Lujinxingia sediminis: one gene and its partner. The protein of the gene in region 1 interacts with the protein of each later gene in a pairwise test. Links are inferred from orthologs where the notes say so. Each region holds a gene or a part of one and is shown on either strand. Other genes may lie near its edges.

The links.
Region 2: the proteins of EA187_RS11490 (region 1) and mrdA interact in binary tests that used the Escherichia coli proteins (3 or more experiments, as listed by UniProt). The link is inferred for Lujinxingia sediminis from one-to-one orthologs.

What each region holds. Positions count from the first base shown.
Region 1 is NZ_SADD01000005.1:272,108-281,644, reverse strand. What follows is about bases 3,431-6,477. They hold EA187_RS11490 (penicillin-binding protein 1A), read left to right. Parts: upstream 3,431-3,768; coding sequence 3,769-6,186; downstream 6,187-6,477. Other genes in these bases: EA187_RS11485 (sulfite exporter TauE/SafE family protein), read right to left, coding at 6,252-6,477; EA187_RS11495 (COG1470 family protein), read left to right, coding at 3,431-3,653. In the rest of the region: EA187_RS11500 (AAA family ATPase), read right to left, coding at 1-917; more of EA187_RS11495, read left to right, coding at 1,128-3,430; more of EA187_RS11485, read right to left, coding at 6,478-6,668; EA187_RS11480 (hypothetical protein), read left to right, coding at 6,857-7,195; translational GTPase TypA, read right to left, coding at 7,296-9,095; EA187_RS11470 (tetratricopeptide repeat protein), read right to left, coding at 9,194-9,537. UniProt on the Escherichia coli protein: Cell wall formation. Synthesis of cross-linked peptidoglycan from the lipid intermediates.
Region 2 is NZ_SADD01000001.1:1,023,869-1,033,251, forward strand. Bases 4,200-7,092 are described here. They hold mrdA (penicillin-binding protein 2), read left to right. Parts: upstream 4,200-4,629; coding sequence 4,630-6,555; downstream 6,556-7,092. Other genes in these bases: EA187_RS04215 (hypothetical protein), read left to right, coding at 4,200-4,595; rodA (rod shape-determining protein RodA), read left to right, coding at 6,552-7,092. Outside these bases: EA187_RS04200 (peptidylprolyl isomerase), read right to left, coding at 13-1,767; EA187_RS04205 (rod shape-determining protein), read left to right, coding at 2,148-3,185; rod shape-determining protein MreC, read left to right, coding at 3,241-4,074; more of EA187_RS04215, read left to right, coding at 4,080-4,199; more of rodA, read left to right, coding at 7,093-7,664; EA187_RS04230 (ABC transporter ATP-binding protein), read left to right, coding at 7,676-9,310; EA187_RS04235 (nucleotide pyrophosphohydrolase), read right to left, coding at 9,332-9,383. UniProt on the Escherichia coli protein: Catalyzes cross-linking of the peptidoglycan cell wall. Responsible for the determination of the rod shape of the cell. Is probably required for lateral peptidoglycan synthesis and maintenance of the correct diameter during lateral and centripetal growth.

The DNA of each region.
Region 1 (9,537 bases):
TCTTGCCCCCCCGACGTCATGCTCAGACGGTGGGCCAGAGTGGGCACGAAAAGCTCTCTGGCATCATCGGGAACCGCGAAGGTTCGACCTTCCATCAGCGCAATCGCCCGCACTCCTCGCATCATCGCGAGCACGCCGCGGGTGCTTACCCCGACCCGGATTTGATCGTGGGTGCGCGTCCGCTCGACGACTTCGAGGACGTAGTCCACCAGGCTCTCCTCCACGTGCACCCGGGAGGCCATACTCTGGACCGCGCGCAACGCGTCACTGCTACAGACCGCCTCCAACGCCTGCACCGGCTCGACCATGCCGCGCTCCATGATGATCGCGCGCTCCACGTCGCGGCGTGGATAACCGATGGAGAGGCGCATCATAAAGCGGTCAAGCTGACTCTCGGGAAGCGGGTAGGTGCCGTGATGGTCGAGGGGGTTCTGCGTGGCCAGCACCAGAAAAGGATCGGGCAACTCGTAGGTCGTATCGTCAACGCTCACTCGCCCCTCGCTCATCGCCTCCAGCAGGGCCGACTGAGTGCGCGGGGTGGTGCGGTTGATCTCGTCAGCGAGCACAAGGCCGTTGAAGATCGGTCCGGGCCGAAAGGTGAAGGCCTCGCGGGACTGCGAGAAGACGGAAACCCCGACGATATCCCCCGGCAAAAGGTCGCTCGTGAACTGCACGCGTTGAAAGCTCAACCCCAGGCTCCTGGCGAGCGCCAGAGCCAGGGTCGTCTTACCCACCCCCGGAACGTCTTCGAGCAACACATGCCCGCGAGCAATCGCACTGGCTACCGTCCATCGTACCGCCTGCTCTTTGCCCCGAAACACACTGGAGACGTTTTGCACAAGATCCGCGGCAATGCGCGATGCAGCCTCCGGACTCATCACCTCGGTCGACTGTGGGGGTAGAGCGTCGGCGCTCATAGTACTCCTGACTCAATGGATCGATCGCGGCAGCGCGCCACAGGGCTTTCAGGGGACGCAATCTGGGAACGAAACGTAACAAGGCCAGCCCGGCTTTGCTACGCGCGAAATCCTCGCAGAGGCGCTTGCCGGATGGGAGCGAGGACGTAGTTTGAGAGCGTCGCGACGATTCCTTGCGACGGCATCAGCGTTCATTCCGGGGGGAAGAGCATGTTCCGCACATCCTTCGTAACGATCCTTTTCTGTTGGGTGGCCATTGCGCTTGTCTCCTGCGTGGAGGCAACAGGCACGTCCCGACTCAAGCTGGAACCTCGCCAGCTCGAGCTTGAAGCCGCTCCGGGCCAGTCGCACGTGGTGCGGATCGTCATTGAGAACCAGCGCGACCACACCCAGACCTACGCCCTGGGCGCCTCGACTCCACATGTCGTGCCTTCACCGTCGCGGGTGACGCTGCCCGGCTACACAAGCGCCGAGGTAAAGGTAGAGGTTCGCTGCCCGACATCACCGGGGGGCTACACGCACGAGCTTGAGGTTCGCGCGCTTCATCAAGGAAGCCTCGATGTGCTTCCCATCACCATGATGTGCGTCTCTCCTGAAACCCAACACGCCACCCTGCGCGTAGGCCTTAACGGCCTTCCCGAAGGCGTGGCAACGCCGGCAATGCTGCTCGCGCCGACGGGAGAACGCATTCCACTGAAAGCCGACACAAACCCACATAGCCTTCCGCCGGGAAGCTATCGATTACGTGTTCCCGACATTGCCGCTGCAGGAAAACGCTTCGTTCCCGATCTTCGGGAGGTCGACGTTCAACTTCTGCCTGGAGGTCTTCACGAAGTCGTCCTGTCCTTCGTGCCCGCGCCCGGTGAGCAGGCCGCCAAAGTGCAAGTATCTCCGCAGGGGCTACCCGACGGCGCCTCGATGACCATTGCGCTGCGCGCCGCCAATGGAGCCGCCATCGCGCTGAGCCCAGACCGCGTCGTGGAAGGGCTGCCTGCGGGAACCTACACGCTGACCTACAGCTGGGCCCATGGCACCCTGCCTGAGGGCTCGCCCTGGCTGGGCCGTCCTCTTCCCGCACAGCACATCCTCGAACTCACCGAGAGAAGCCGCATCGAGCTCCGACCGACCTTCGTCGATGCCCGCACCATCACCTCTTCGCTCGACCGCGGCGAAGACAGCCTCCGGCGCGCCATCGCAGAAGCCCTCGATGGCACCACGCTCTACCTGCCGGACACGCTCGACCCACTGGTGTTGGAAGACGTCATCCTCATCGACAAAGATCTCGTCGTCGTGGGAAGCGGCCCCAAACACAGCGTCCTCACCACCCACGCACAGACCGGGGCATTTAACGTCGAAGCAGGACACACCCTGACCCTGGCGCGCCTCACTCTGCAGAACGCGGCCAGCCCGGATGCACCGGCGATTCACTCCCAGGGCCATGTGGAACTCTACGACGTGGGCTTTCAGAACAACGTCAGCGAGCGCGCGCCTGCCGCACTCGCTGTACAAGCCAGCCTCATCGCCAATGATCTCATCATGGTCGGCAACCGCAGCGCTCAGAGCACCGGCGGGATCTGGGTGGGCCCCGACGGTCTCGCCATGGTCAGTCACCTTCAGGCCATCGACAATCAGGGAAGACACGGGGGGGCGATCGCCAACGAGGGTGAACTCATGCTGGCAGACGGGCAGTTCACACTCAATCAGGCCGATGAGGGCGGCGCGGTCTACAACACCGGTCGACTCCGTGGTGAGCGGTTGTCGCTCTGGTACAACCGCACCCGCGCTATGGCTGGCCCCGGAGGCGCCATCAGCTCGCGGACCTACGCGCACCTCTCGCATACGACCTTTGGCTCCAACCTGGCCCGGGTTGGCGGGGCGCTGAGCACTCGTGGCGATGTGACGATCGCCTGGGCGACCTTCTACGCCAACCTCGCTGATCGCGCGCCTGACACGCATGCCACTTCCGAAGCGAGTCTGCGCATCGAGGGAAGTCTCTTCTTCCGAAAAAGCGTCGATAATATTAATTATGAAAACTCAACTCATTCAAGCGAACGCTTCAACGTCACTGTGGATCCCGACACGGCACGCATCGGATATCGGCAGGGGCTGGCCGACACGGTTCTCCCGGCCGACGTCGCCCCCCTTAGCGCCACCACGCTCGCTCCGGAACACTGCGCCCTGCTGCGCTCTTCCCCCACCACGCTGGACCAACTCGGCACCCCCAGGCCCCCCTCTTCGCACTGCACCCCGGGTGCCATTGAGCCCTTCTTCTCGCCACCGCTCATCGACACGCTCAACCCGGGCCTCCGCGCTTCGACCCCACATACAGGACTCTTTCTCTCGCACCAGGGGCAGACCTACCACTTCCAGAACGCCTTTCGTCGCGAGCATCCCCTGCATCTGGCCGGCGGCCATCTGCGAACCCGCTTCGCTCCCTCGCAACGCATCTGCCACGCCTCCGTCCTTGTCACCTCTCCCACAGAGGTGCTGCCAACCCTGAGCATGGCAACCACTCCAGCCACACAGCCCGCCACCGCCTCGCCCCTGGGGCAGGGTCGATGGCGCTACGAGCTGTTTAGCCCGACCCCCATCTCGGAGTTGCACCTGACGACGAACGCTTCGGATCTGGCCATCCTGGAGATCCAGGCCAGCGATCGGGGATGCACATCGCCCCCCACCCTTGACACCCTACCCCCGCCATCTAATCTGCCCGAGGACTCCCCCTCGCCGCCCTGATCCCCGGCACCTGACCCGGCCATCTTTGGGCGGGACACCCCACGCCCGGAGCAGGGAATGCGACAGGTCGCGCACCGGGTTTTCCCGGTGCCCCCTCGGCCCCCAGGACGAAGTTATGGCCCGATCCCGACGCTCTTCCAAACGCTCAAAATCCCGTCGTTCCGGCGGCAGCCGCCTGGCGTCTCTCTTTAAATGGATGATCATCCTCATCATCCTGGCCGGGCTCGCCGGCGTCGCCGGACTTGCCGGCATCTTCTACTACTTCGGGCGTGATCTTCCCGAGATCCTCAAGCGAGAAGACTACAACCCTCCCCAGGTTTCGCAGGTCTTTGCTGCAGAGGGTGAGCTTATCGCCGAGTTTCATAAACCCGGCGAACGTCGCACACTCGTTGCCCTCGACCGCATTCCCCCGGTGGTTCAGAACGCGTTTATGGCCGCCGAAGACGCCGAGTTCATGACACACTCCGGCGTCGATTACATCGGCCTGGTGCGCGCGGTGTATTACGCGCTTCGCTACGATCAGGGCATGCGCGGCACCTCGACGATCACGCAGCAGACCATCAAAAACCTCATGCTCACACCGGAGCGCGCCTACGAGCGTAAGATCAAAGAGATGATCCTCGCGCGCGAGCTCGAAAAGAACCTCACCAAAGAGGACATCCTCTACCTCTACCTCAACACCATCTACCTGGGGCACGGCACCCACGGTGTCGAAGAAGCCGCTCAGCATTACTTCGGCAAGAGTGTCAGCGAGCTCAACGTCCAGGAGGCCGCTCTTATCGCCGGACTCACCTCGGGCCCGGAGGCCAACACCCCCTTCCGCAACATGGAGGGGGCGATGGCCCGGCGATCCTACGTGCTTCGCCAACTCTGGGAGAAGGGCTTCATTGAGGAGGGCGTCTACCGCGAAGCCGACGCTACCGAGATCGAGATCATACCCCGCTCGCAATCCAAACCCCACCTGGGTAGCGCCCCGTACTTTGTTGAACACATCCGTCGCGACCTCATTGAGCGCTACGGTGAAGAGAAGGTCTACGCCGGAGGCCTGCGCATCCACACCACCGTCGATCTCGACATGCAGATGGCCGCTGAGCGCGCCGCACGCCAGGGATTGCGCACCTACGACCAGCGCCGTGGCTACTTCAAACCCAAACGCCGCCTGAAAGAAAACGACATCGCCAAGCACGTCGCCCAAAACCATGAAGAACACGGCGGCACGCTGCGCCCCTCTCAGGTGTACGAAGGCGTGGTGACAGGCGTCGACACCGACGAAGAGCGCGTCGACCTGCAAATCGGCCAGGTCAAGGCAACGCTCGCACTCGATCCGCGCACGCGCATCCTCGGGGAAGGCCCCGATGCCAAAACCATCGACGAGGTCTTTGCCCGCGGCGATGTTCTACGCGTGCAACCTCTGGCCGAGGTGGGTCCGGACAACACCGACCCGGTCCTGGTGCGTTTTGAAACCAGCGCCGAGGTCGCGCTCGTCGCTATCGATCCGGTCACACGCGAGGTTCGTGCGCTGGTGGGGGGCTACGACTTCAACACCAACAAGTACAATCACGCGTTGCAGGCGCGCCGCCAGACCGGGTCCTCGTATAAGCCTCTGGTCTATGCCGCAGCACTCGAAGCCAAAGTCATCACCCCGGCCACCATCTACCTCGACAGCCCCACCGTCTATCAGCTGCCCGGCGGCGAGAGCTGGTCGCCGCGCAACTCCGACGGCAAGTGGCGCGGCCCGATCAGCGCGCGTGAAGGCCTCGCAGCCAGCCGCAACGTCGTCTCTGTGCGAGTGCTCGACGACCTCACGCTCCCCAAAGCAATCGACTTCGCCAAACGCATCGGGATCGAAAGTCCAATCGTCGACAACTACACCATGGTGATGGGCTCGAGTGAGATGCCGCCCATTGAGATCACCAATGCTTACGCCACCTTCGCCGCGGGCGGCCAGCTTGCAGAGCCTCGCTACCTGCGCCGGGTGGAGTCGGCCGGCGGCGATCGCGATCTTTTCCAGACCCACGCTGAGCCCGTGCTCGCTCCGGAGGTCGCCTACCTGACGACCTCCATGCTCCAGAGCGCAGTCGAGGGCTATGTCGATAGCAAAGGCAACCAGCGCGGCGGCACCGCAGGCCTACTCAAGGCCGTCGGGCACCCGGTGGCCGCAAAGACCGGCACGACCAACGACAGCCGCGATGCCTGGCTGGTTGGCTACACCCCTGACCTGGTCGTCGGGGCCTGGGTTGGCTTTGGTGACAACCGCTCGCTGGGGCCGCGTCAGTACGGCGGCACGGTCGCTGGTCCGATCTTCCGCGACTTCCTCATCGACGCACTCGAAGGTCACGACGGACCCCAGACCTTCGAGCCCCCGGTCACCGGCATCACCACGGCGCTGATCGATCCCATCTCCGGGAAACTCGCTCGCTCCGAGGCCGAAGGTTTTGAGGAAGTCTTCCTGGTCGGCACCGCTCCTACGGACTATGCGCCCCGCCAGGAAGAGGATTCTGGCGAGAGCTTTCTCTTTGAGCAGTTCCAATAAGGCGAAATCCGGCTTAGAAGCCCCCGCTGATCCACCGCCCGGCGCGGGCGCCGCCGATCACCATCTCAAACGCCGAGATGCTCACGACCGCGAGCAGTACCCACCGAACCCATTGGCCGGCATGAGGCCAGCGGACCATCATCCGCGCGCCAGGCCACCCTCCGGTGCCCTGCCCCCGGCGCGACCACCAACCCGGCCGGCCAGTTGACCTGGCCCCGGGTGATAAAGATCGGCAACGAGGCCAGTGTAAACACGCTCACCGCCACACGTTTAAGCGCGTTGGCACGCGCAACGTCTTTGCCGAGCACCATCACCATCGCCATCAAGAGCAGCACGCCGACTCCGGCCTGTAAAAACCCTCCCCAGATGCCGACGGCAACCAACAGCAGCGCACGCGCCGTGGCGAAGCCTTCTTTGCGTGCGTCCCCTCCCTGACGCCTCCACCTCTGGGGTCGAGTCCGGCCAGAACCACCAGCGGCCACATCTCCACGCTGAGCTCCATCGGCCCCCCTGGCGTTGCAATCTTTTGCAAGTGAAATTTTTGGGCATCGTCGCAATCCGCATTACAACCAGAACGTCGGGCAACCGACGATCCCCCTCAATGCCCGGCCCGGGCTGCCACCCTGGCCGGACACGCTTCCCGAAGCCACGGACGGCAACAGGAGCAACAATGCGACAGATTCTCTGCACATTCAAAACGCCCGACGACTACTTCGAGCAGCTGAAACGCTACAACGAGCACTCCCGCCACGGCGACACGCTTGCCTTCCTGGGAGCGTTCGGACTTCGTGATGGCGAAGTTGTGCGCGTGGGCATCATCGTCGAGAGCTGTCAGCAACGCACCGATCTGCATATGCGCATCGTTGAACGACGCCCTTCCCGCGTCGGTGCCGAGCGCGGTGCCCCCTGGCGCTACCAGGCGGTTGTCACTACCGAGGATGCCATCTGGCTTCAGATGTTCTCCTCGAAGATGGTGACGCTTAAACGCGTCGGTCATCAGTCGGCTTAACCCCAAAGCCCCAGGCTCGGGTCCAATGGCCCCGAGCACCCCACAAAAAAAGCCCCCGGAGCGCCTACTCCGGGGGCTTTTTTATGTAGCTTTGACGAGCTTACTTACGTTTGCGCAGGCTGTGGTTGAGCTCGGCCTTACGCAGACGAATGGAGGTCGGCGTGATCTCCACGTACTCATCGGCCTCGATAAACTCGATGGCCTTCTCCAGCGTCATCGAGACCGGCGGAGAGAGAATCAGCGCATCATCGCTTCCCGAGGAGCGCATGTTGGAGAGCTGCTTCTTTTTGTTGGGGTTCACAACCAGGTCATTATCACGGCTGTGCAGACCGATGATCTGACCGTCATAAACCGCCTCACCGGCACCCACGAAGAGCGTGCCGCGATCCTGCAGGTTGAAGAGCGCGTACGCAGTGGTATCACCCCGCTCCAGCGCGATCAGCACACCGTTACGCGAGCTCAAGAGCTCACCGCGGAAGGGCTCGTAACCGGCGAAGTTGGTGTACATGATGCCCGTGCCACGGGTATCGGTCAGGAACTCCGAGCGGTACCCGAAGAGCCCGCGCGACGGCACCCTGAACTCCAGGCGCTGGGTGTTGTCGCTGTTGACATCCAGACGCACAAGCTCGCCCTTACGCTCACTGAGCTTCTGAATGACCGTCCCGGCGTAATCCTGCTCGGTTTCGACGATGACCTCTTCGATCGGCTCGAGCTTTTTACCGTTCTCGTCTTCGCGATAGATGACGCGCGGCTGCGAAACCTGCATCTCGAACCCCTCGCGTCGCATCTGCTCGATGAGAATCGAGAGGTGAAGCTCACCACGACCCGAGACGATAAACGCATCGTTGTTCTCGGTTGGCTCCACCTTGAGCGCCACGTTCTGCTCAAGCTCACGGTCCAGACGCTCGCGAATCTGGCGACTGGTCAGGTACTTGCCCTCCGTACCTGCAAAGGGCGAGTTGTTGATCATGAGCACCATCGAGACGGTGGGCTCATCAATGGCGATCATAGGCAGCGGGTTGACCGCGTCCGGCGAGCAGATGGTCTCACCGGGCAGAATGCCCTCCAGACCGGCCACCGCCACGATGTCGCCAGCACTGACTTCTTCGCGATCGACGCGGTCCAGCCCCTTGAAACCAAAGAGCTTGGTGATGCGAGCGCCAACCTGCTCACCGTTGATCTGGCAACGCACCACACGATCACCGATGCGCATCTTGCCGCTGAAGACGCGACCGATCGCCACACGCCCGAGGTACTCGTCGTACTTCAGCGTGGCGACCTGCATCTGCAGCGGGCCTTCGGGATCATCCTTGGGCGGGTCCACATACTCGACGATCGCTTCGAGCAGCGGGCGCATGTCGGTGGACTCGTCCTCGAGTTCTTTTTTGGCAAATCCACCCAGGCCGGAGGCGTAGACCACCGGGAAGTCGAGCTGCTCGTCGTTGGCCTCCAGATCCCCGAAGAGATCGAAGACCATGTTGAGCACGGCGTCGGGGCGGCCGTTGGGGCGGTCGATCTTGTTGATGACCACCACCGGTTTAAGCCCGAGCTCCAGCGACTTGCGCAGCACGAACTTCGTCTGCGGCATCGGGCCCTCAAACGCGTCGACAAGCAGGAGCACCGAGTCGACAAGTTTGAGCACACGCTCAACTTCACCACCGAAGTCAGCGTGGCCCGGGGTGTCAATGATGTTGATGCGGTAGCCTTCCCAGTCAATGGCCGTGCACTTGGCCACGATGGTAATGCCACGCTCTTTCTCCAGATCGTTGGAGTCCATCGCACGTACGGCCAGCTCCCTGTGGCCCGCGATGGTATTGCTCTGCTTGAGAAGCTCGTCGATGAGAGTGGTCTTGCCGTGGTCGACGTGCGCGACGATGGCGATGTTTCGAATGTTGGTCATGGGATCTGTGCCGGGATTGTCCAAAAGCGAAGTCAGCTCTCCGCCCTGGCCTCTCCGAGGCGGCGCTGGTACGGCTGCTCTTTGGACGTCCAAGGCACTTACGCTACCTGAATTCCCAACTGAGGCCGCAGGGACAGATATTGCTCACTCACTGAATAGTCAATAAGAGACCGCATTCGACTTTCCAGTGAGCGCTGACTGATGCAACGCGGCTCTTCTCTCAAACATGCCTCTGCAACCGAAAGATCATCGCAAAAAATCAGCCCAATGCGGTTTGCGGTGTCCTCAATCGCCTCCACCCAGGGGCCCAACGCAATCTCATCGCGTCCCTGCAACATCTCCTCAATAACGCGTTTGAGTTTGCCCATCTCCTCCCCGCGGAACGCGCGCTTCATCACCTTAAAGGCGTCTTCATTCTGGAAGCTCGCTGCGTAGTCGACCT
Region 2 (9,383 bases), on another replicon or contig:
GAGACCGTCAGGTTAGTTCGCGGCACCAACGAGGTCAGCCAGGGGATCATCGCCGGTGATCATGTCGCGGACCTTTTCGGCGGCGGGGCTGGACTTCTCGTAGAGCTTGATGGTGCCGTTCTCCAGGCCTTCCTCAAGCGCGGCGTTCACATAGTGGCCAGCGCTCTCCAGGGGGTTGACGAAGAGGAAGCGCCAGGGGCCGAGGAACTCAGAGACTTTTTCGGCACGAAGCTCAGAAGAGAGCTCGGTGCGCGCATCCGCTTCAAGCTCGCCGGCGTCTTCGCGCTCTGTGAGGCGGATGACGGCCAGGCTGCTGTCGACACGCGCCACCCGGGGAAGAAGGGCGTTGTCTTCGGTCAGGTTGAAGGACTCGGTGAGGAGCTTGGTGTCCTGGCCAAGTTTGGGGATTTCGTTCCAGCTGCGGCCGAAGTTCATGCCTGCGAGTTGGGCGCGGAACATGGCCGGAATCTGCTGTCCCTCTTTGTTGAACATGCCGGTGGTCTCAACCGAGAGGCTGTTCCAGAGGGCGGCCTCGGTGCCGGGCTCATCGCTACCTTCGTCTTCAGCGGCGACTTCGGCCTGGATGGCGGACAGGGCGTCTTCGAGTGAGCTGTTGTCAGCCTGGGCGCGGGCGTGGAGGCGCTGAGCCATCTGAGCACCGCGCTGGTCGACGAGATCTTCGCGAAGCAGGGTGGCAGCAATCTCGTTTTGCACTTCGCTGAGTGCGGGGACGCCGGCCTCTTCACGTTCTTCGACCTTTACCAGCATGCGTGCGAAGTCGGTTTCAACTTCACGCACTTCGCCGACTTCGGCTCCTTCGATCGCGGTGGCGATGGCGCCGTCGAGGTTCTCCGGAGTGGTCCAGTCCATCAGCCCGCCCTGGCTGCGGGCGTAGTCTTCGGAGAGTTCGGTGGCCACAGCGGCGAAGTCTTCGCCTTGTTCGGTGACACGAGTCTTAGCCTGCTCATAGCGCGCCAGGGCGTCGGCATCTTCGGCAGCCTCAGCCGGCTTGGTGATGTAGATGCGGCGGACGCGAACGCGCTCGTCGGTCTCAAACTCGCTGCGCTTTTCTTCAAAGTAGGTGGCGATGCGCGCGGAGTTGTTGGCAACGAACTCGGCGATGGCTTCATCGCTGAGATCAAGGGCGCCGGCCAGAGTCTCCTGGGAGAATTTCACGAACTCCAGGTTGATGCGGGTGTTGCGCAGCTCATGGAGCTCTTCAACCTCGGCCGGGGAGACGGCGACCTGCATGTCCAGCATGGCCAGGTACTTGCGGGCAAGCAGCTCGCGGCGCTTGAATGCTTCATAGCGCTGAAGGGGAACGCTGAGGCCAAATTTAACGTAGCGCTCGTAGAAGGGGCCGTCGAACTGGCCGGTGCGGCCGTAGCTGCTGAGAAACTCGACGTTGCGCGAGCCATCGGTGATGTACTCGGCAAACTCTTCGTCGCTGACGCGCAGGCCGGCGTCTTCGGCGCGGTCGGCAAGCAAGTAGATCGCCAGGACGGCTTTCAGCGCGGTGGCCTGCTGCTCGTAATAGATGTCGTCAAGGGTCGTGGAGCGGTTGGCGCCGTAGTAGCGGTTGTAGATGACGTTGACATCTTCGGTGTAGATGTCGGTGCCATCGACGCTTGCCATCAGCGCGCGGGAGCCCGAGGGGCGGCAGCCGTCGGCAGGGGCGCCGAAGAAGACCGCGAAGACGACGATCAAGAGACCGACGAGGATGTAAGAGAAGCCACTTTTGGTGGAGCGGCGCATTTGATCGAGCATGGGGAAGTAACTCCTGCGACAATTCTTAACGAGGGCCGACGACGCGCTCGCGTCTCCGAGACAAGGCGCGCACACCAGTGCAGACGGAATCAATGCCTGGTGCGAAAGGTTCAATTCCGCCGGGCGGCTCAAGGCGGGGGATGTTAACGAGTCGGGATCCGGTTGGCAAGCTCGCCGCGCTCGTGATGGAAGGGCCTGTGACGCGGTGTAGCAGTCATGCAGGCGCCGCCCGGAGCGAGGTGGTGATGGTGGTCTTTTCGCTTGTGTTACTTTAACGATCTTTGTTAGCAGACGGGCTGCTTGCGCGCCGTGTGAAGGGCGCGGGTCGGCTCCCACGTGGCGGGTCGACCGTTAAAGCACGTCACCTACAGGAAAGGCGAATGTTCAACAAGCTCCTCGGCCTCTTCAGCGATGATCTGGCCATCGATCTGGGCACGGCCAATACCCTTGTGTATGCCAAGGGCAAGGGCATCGTATGCTCTGAGCCGTCGGTCGTGGCAGTGCAGCGCGATGCGCGTGGAGGAAAACGCGTTAAGGCGGTGGGGCGCGTTGCCAAAGAGATGCTCGGGCGCACGCCCGGTAGCATCGTAGCGATTCGCCCGATGAAAGATGGCGTGATTGCCGACTTTGAAATCACCGAGGCGATGCTGCGCTACTTTATGGGTAGGGCGCATAACCGTCGTAAGCTCTACTCCCCACGGGTTATCATCTGTGTGCCTTATGGCATCACCGAGGTGGAAAAGCGGGCGGTTCGGGAGTCGGCGCTGCAGGCTGGCGCTCGCGATGTGTATCTGATCGAGGAGCCGATGGCCGCCGCGATCGGGGCCGGGCTTCCGATTGCGGAACCCTCCGGCAATATGATCGTCGATGTGGGCGGGGGTACGACGGAGGTTGCTGTGATCAGCCTCTCCGGGATTGTGTATTCGCAGTCGGCGCGCGTCGGCGGTGATAAAATGGATGAGGCGATCATCCAGCATATGAAACGCAAATATAACCTGCTCATCGGTGAGCGGACCTCCGAGATGATCAAGTGCACCATCGGTACGGCCTACCCGACCGAGGATGTGATGACGATGGAGGTCAAAGGGCGCGATTTGGTAGCCGGGCTGCCCAAGACCCTGGAGGTCAATTCCGATGAGATCCGCGACGCGCTGCAAGAGCCGATCAATGCGATTGTAGAGGCTGTGCGCATCGCGCTGGAGCGCACGCCTCCTGAACTCAGTGCTGATATCGTCGATAAGGGGATTGTGCTTGCAGGTGGGGGTGCGCTGCTCAAGAATCTGGACATTCTCATCCGCGAGGAGACCGGTCTTCCGGTACTGATTGCCGACGATCCGATGTCGGCGGTGGTGCTTGGAAGTGGCCAGGCTCTCGATGAGATGGAGCTGCTCAGTGAGGTTGCCGACCACTCGTATTGATACGGTCGGTGTCGCCTCTTCGCCTAATCCCGTCGTCTGAAGCGTGAGCCTACAGATGTTGCTCGCATGGCTAGAACATCATCGTCGAAAGGTTGTGGCGATGGCGCTGCTGTTGGTGCCGCTGGTGATGTTCGCGACATCCGCGGGGGCGACACCCGGCAAGACTGTCGGGGCGCCAGCCCGCTATGCCGCGGTGCCGATGGGGTGGACTCAGTCGAAAATAAGCGGGTTGATCGGCGTTACGGGCCTCTTCGGTGGGGCCGGGTCGAGTGAACTTCGCGAGGAGAATGAGCAGCTTCGGGAGGAGGTCGATCGTCTGCGCGAAGAGAACACGCGGCTGATCGGTGTGCTTCAGGAGAACGGGCGGCTGCGCGAGCTCGTCGGGTTTCGTGAGCGCCATCCCGAATATAACCTGATTCCGGCGCGCGTGATTGCGCGCGATACGTCTCCGTTCTTCCGGGTCTTGAAGGTGGAGATCGCCGCTGATGTGAAGCTGGAGCCCCGGATGCCGGTGGTGAGCGCGCAGGGGGTTGTGGGGCAGGTGCACCAGGTCTTTGAGGGCTATGCTGATGTGGTGATCGTCTCGGATCCACGCAGTCGCATCGATGTCGTCAGCCAGCGCAACCGTGCGCAGGGAGTGGTCGAAGGGCTGGGACATGAGCGGGACTATCAGGGGCGGATCTCATATCTCTCGGAGCGCGACGAGGTGGTGGTGGGCGATGTGATGGTGACCAGCGGGATGGGCGGGATCTTTCCGCGAGAGCTGGTCGTGGGGACGGTCGGGGAAGTTCAAGAGTCGCAGCGGGGTCTGTTTCAAGAGGCGGTCATTTCGCCGTCTGTGGACTTCTCACGGCTTGAGGAAGTCTTTGTGATCGCCGGGGCGGAGTAGTCAGGATGCCGACTCTGATGGTGGTCGTGGTGGCCTGGCTGATGCTGGTGATCCAGGGGGCGGTCGGGGGCTGGTTTGGGGAGTGGTTGGTGCCTCAGCTGGCGATCTCGGTGGTGGTGTATCTGGGGCTGGAGCGCACGATGGTTGCCGGAGGCGTGGCGCTCTTGCTGCTGCTCTGGCCGATCGAGTGGCTGGTGGGCGGGGTTGGCGGGATCTACAGCCTCGGGCTGGTGGTGGTGTTTTTTCTGATGCAGCTCTTCAGGGGGAGGGTGCAGGGGAGTTGGGGGCTGTCCCGGGGAATTGTGGCGGGGCTGGCGACGCTTGTGCAGAGTCTGGTGATGCTGCTGGTGCTCACGCTCTCGGAGTCGGGTGAGCGCGTGATGGCTTCGATCGCCTGGCAGATGTGGACGAGTTGCTTTGCGACAGCGCTTGCGACGCTTGTGGTGGGGCGAGTGTTCGGGCGGCTGGATCGTTTGATGGATCCTCGTCGTGGGCGTAACGTGTTGGAGTTCCGGTCTTGACGCCTCTGGCGAGGACCGATGTGCAGGCGAGCAGATGGCATTAGGCGACCTTCCAACTCGGGGGAGGCACGGAGAACTGGCGGAGTATGGCGCTCGCTATGGCTGGACACTGGCGATCGTGCTGGTGGCGTTTGGCATAATCGCGCTGCGCCTGTGGCAGATTCAGGTGATCGAGGGGGAGCGCTACTACCGGGCTGCCACCGAGAACATTATTCGTCAGGTGGAGGTGTCGGCACCGCGGGGTCGTATCCTGGATCGCTACGGTGTGGCTCTGGCCGAGAATCGCCCCTCGTTTGATGTGTATATGGTGCCGCATATCTTTCGGCGTCACGCTGACGAGGAGGCCTATGCGTTGCTCAAGCGTTACATGAACCTTTCGGAGGCGGAGCTCGCACGGATTCGCGGGATGGTCGAGTCGAATCGCGGTGAGGTGCTTCTACGGCGGGATGTCCCGCGCCTGGAGGTCGCGCGTCTGGAGGAGGACCGCTTGCGCCTTCCCGGCATTGAGGTTCGGGCGACGGCGCATCGGCACTATCCGCTGCACCATGTCGGGGGCCATGCGGTGGGGTTTGTGGCCGAGGTGGGCCGCGATGAGCTGCGGAATCTTCGAGCCTACGGCTACCGTTCCGGGGACCGAGTCGGTCGGATGGGGCTGGAGAGCGCCTTTGAAGAAGTACTTCATGGATCGCCGGGGTTGGACCGCGTGGTGGTCGACGCGCGGGGCAACCGCCAGGGGGAATCGCAGACGCGTTTTCTCATCGGGGAGTACCAGCGTATTGAGCCGGTGGCGGGTCGAGACGTTGTCTCGACGTTGGATGCTGACCTGATGGTTATCATCGATGAGGCGATGAGGCGATACGCAGCCGGGGCGGTGGTGGCGGTGGACCCGCGGGACGGCTCTGTGAGGGGGCTCTATAGCAAGCCTCACTTCAATCCAAACGCCTGGTCGGGACGGCTCTCGGCGATGGAGAAAATGCGCAGCGACAACGACCCCTTTAAACCGATGCTTGATAAAAGCGTGAACGCGTACTTCCCCGGCTCGGTCTATAAGATCGTGGGCACCTGGGCGGCACTGCACGACGGGATTTATGAGCCTCATGATGAGGTGGACTGCCCGGGATACTACCATTTTGGCGGTCGGCGGTGGCGCTGTCACAAGCGCGGGGGCCACGGGGATGTTGATGCTTACACGTCGATGGCGCTCTCCTGCGACGTCTACTTCTACAAGCTGGCCGAAGAGATGGGGATGGACCGAATGGCGGAGTTTGCTCGCCGTTTCGGGTTTGGGGAGCGCACGGGCTTGCCGATCAATCATGAGTCTGCCGGGCGGATTCCGGACACCGAGTGGTATCGGCAGTACGGACCGGACGGGTATACTCGAGGGATGGATTTGAACTCCGTGCTGGGGCAGGGCGACACGTTGACGACCCCGTTGCAGGTGGCGATGGCGTACGCCGCGATCGCCAACGGCGGTGACCTGTATTATCCGAGGATGGTGGAGGAGATTCGTAACCAGAGCGGTGATGTGGTCTTCGCTTATGAGCCCCGGGTGAGGAAGAAGGTGGGAATCGATGCGGAGTCGCTGGAGGTGCTGCGTCGTGGTCTGTGGATGGGGGTGGAGGACGACATTGGAACGGCCTCACGGCTTCGGCTGGATCATGCCGAGGTGGCCGGGAAAACGGGTACTGCGCAGGTCGCGAAGCTCGGAGCGGTGCGGGTTGCGAACAGTGATAAAGAGATTCGGCTTCGAGACCACGCCTGGTTTGCGGCGTATGCGCCCTATGATGATCCGGAGCTTGTGTTGGTGGTGTTTCTGGAGCACGCCGGGCACGGCGGAGCGGAGGCGGCACCGGTGGCGATGGAGATCTTTGATCGTTATCTGACGCGCAAGCAGGGCTTCGATGCGCTGGAAGTCAGGCTGGGAAGCGCTCCCCTGGAGCGGGCGGGGGAAGCGCCATGAGAATGGGTGCTAAGACAGGTGCGGCAGCGCTGGTCGAGCGTATCGAGTGGCCGCTGGTGATCGTTGTGGTCCTGCTGGCGGCGTTGGGGCTCCTAAACCTGCGCAATGCGTCACTGAACTCACCGGCTTCGTTCCACCTTGCCCAGGCGGTCTGGTACATGGTGGGGCTCGGGGCGATCACGGTGGTTACGGTGATTCACACGCGATTTTTTCAGCGCTGGGCCTACGTGGGGTTCGGGGCGGTGGTGCTGCTTCTGGTGGCGGTGGCGCTCTTTGGCACGGAGCTCAACGGGTCGAAGCGTTGGCTGAACTTCGGGGCATTTCTGGTGCAGCCTTCGGAATTGTTGAAGCTGGCGGTGATCGTGGTGACCGCGCGTTTCTTCAACGATCGCAATAAGGAAGGGAGTCACTCGCTTCGAGAGCTTGTGGTGCCGACGGCGATTGTGCTCTCGGGGGTGTTCTGGGTGTTCAATCAGCCGGACCTGGGGACATCGCTGGTGATCCTGGCGATCTTCGGGACGATGGTGCTCTTTGAGGGGGTGCGCTGGCAGAGCGTTGTGGCTCTGGCGGTGGCCGGTGTGATTGCGCTTCCTTTCGGATATGCGTTTGGGTTGAAGGAGTATCAGCGCGATCGAGTGCTGTCGTTTATGAATCTCGACGCGGATACCCACGGGCAGTCATGGCAGGTTCGGCAGTCGATGATCGCGTTTGGTTCGGGGCGGGTATGGGGAAAGGGGCATGAAGAGGGCACCCAGGTTCAGAAGGGGTTTGTGCCGGAGCATGAGAACGACTTTATCGCTGCGAACTGGGGGGAGGAGCGTGGCTTTGTGGGGATGCTCCTCTTGCTCGGGTTGTACTTTGCGTTCGTTGCCGCGGCGCTCAATGTGTCTCGGAAAGCTCGGGATCGTTACGGGGTGCTCGTCGGGGTGGGGGTAGCGGCGCTCTTCTTCTGGCATACGGTGGTCAATCTGGGGATGGTGACCGGGATGTTGCCGGTAGTGGGGCTGACTCTGCCGATGCTCAGCTATGGGGGGAGCAGTCTGTTGACGATGATGGTGGCGATCGGGCTGCTCTTTAACGTGAGTTTTCACCGGCCGTCGTACGGCTAAGGGGTTGGTTCGTGGCGGAGCAAGCTGAGGCGACAGACGATCGCGAGAATCTGCTCTTGCCCGGAGAGCCGCGGTGGGAAGGGGGGGATGGCGAGCCGATCATCGAGCTTGTCGATGTGTACAAGAGTTTTGGTGATGATCATGTCTTAAAGGGGCTGAGCCTGAAGGTGATGCCGGGGAAGATCACGATCATTATCGGGGCGTCGGGCTCGGGTAAGAGTGTGTTGATCAAGCATATGAACGGGTTGTTGAGGCCGGATAAGGGGACGGTGCGCCTCTTCGGTCAGGATGTCTCGAAGCTGGGGGATCAGGCGCTGGACCGGCTGCGTAAGCGGGTGGGGACGATGTTTCAGAATTACGCGCTCTTCGACTCGTTGACGGTGCGGGAGAACGTGGCGTTTGCGCTGGTGGAGCACGGGGCGATGGCCCGTGCGCAGGCCGAGGAGCTGGCCGAGACCATCATTAAGGACCTCGATCTGGGGCATGCCCTGGATCAGTATCCGGCGACACTGTCCGGGGGAATGAAGAAGAGGGTAAGTCTGGCTCGGGCGATTGTCTCGAACCCGGAGGTTGTGCTTTTTGATGAGCCTACGACCGGGCTTGATCCGGTGATGATGGAGTTTGTGGACAAGCTGATCGAGGAGATCACGCGCAAGTACGCGCTGACCAGTGTGTTGATCAGCCATGACCTGGCCACGATCTTTCGCATCGCCGACCAGGTTGCTGTATTGGCCGAGGGGAAGATCATTTGCGTGGGGCGACCGGAGGAGATTCGGGAGAGTGAGGACCCACGGGTTCAGGAGTTAATCGGGGGGAAGGCCAAGTCGCAGATCGAGGTGCATGCTTCTGACGGGGCGGAGAAGGCCGAGATGATCGTGCGCATGAAGGGGGTGCATAAGGGCTGGGAGAGCAATCAGGTGCTGCGCGGGGTTGATTTTGAGGTGCCCAGGGGCACGTTGACGACGCTGATCGGTGGGTCGGGCTCCGGGAAGAGCGTGATGATGAAGCACCTCTTGGGGTTGCTGAAGGCGGATCGGGGCAGGGTGGAGGTCTTTGGCCAGGATCTCTCGAAGCTCAGCGAAGGGGATTTGCGGGAGTTGCGCACGAAGGTAGGGATGCTTTTTCAGCATGCAGCGCTCTTTGACTCGATGAGCGTGCGGGAGAACGTGGCGTTTCCGTTGGTAGAGCGTCGGGTATGCAGTCGCAAGGAGGCCCACGAACGGACGGACAGGCTGCTGGAGCAGCTAAAGTTGATGGAGATCGCCGATCAGGTACCGGTGCAGATTTCCAGCGGTCAACAGAAACGGGTGAGTCTGGCACGTGCGCTGGTAACGGAGCCGGAGCTCTTGATTTACGATGAACCGACCACGGGGCAGGACCCGATCATGTCGCTCTATGTGGAGGAGATGATCATGGAGGTCCAGGAGAGCTTCGACGTGACGAGTATTGTGATCAGTCACGATATGGCGTCGGCGTTTCGTACGGCGGACGTGATTGCGATGCTGCATAAAGGGGAGATTATTGCCTGCGGGCCGCCTCAGGTCATTGCGGCCGCGGAGGACGAGCGGGTACGCAACTTCGTGTATGCCGCGGATGTAGCTGCGCAGGAGCGCGAGGCGGCGGCGCGGCGAGGAGGTGGGGGGTGAGTGTGGATGAGGTGCTTGCGTTCAGGGAGAGCGCGGGGTGAAACGCCCGGCGTCGCGAACGTCGTATTTTTTA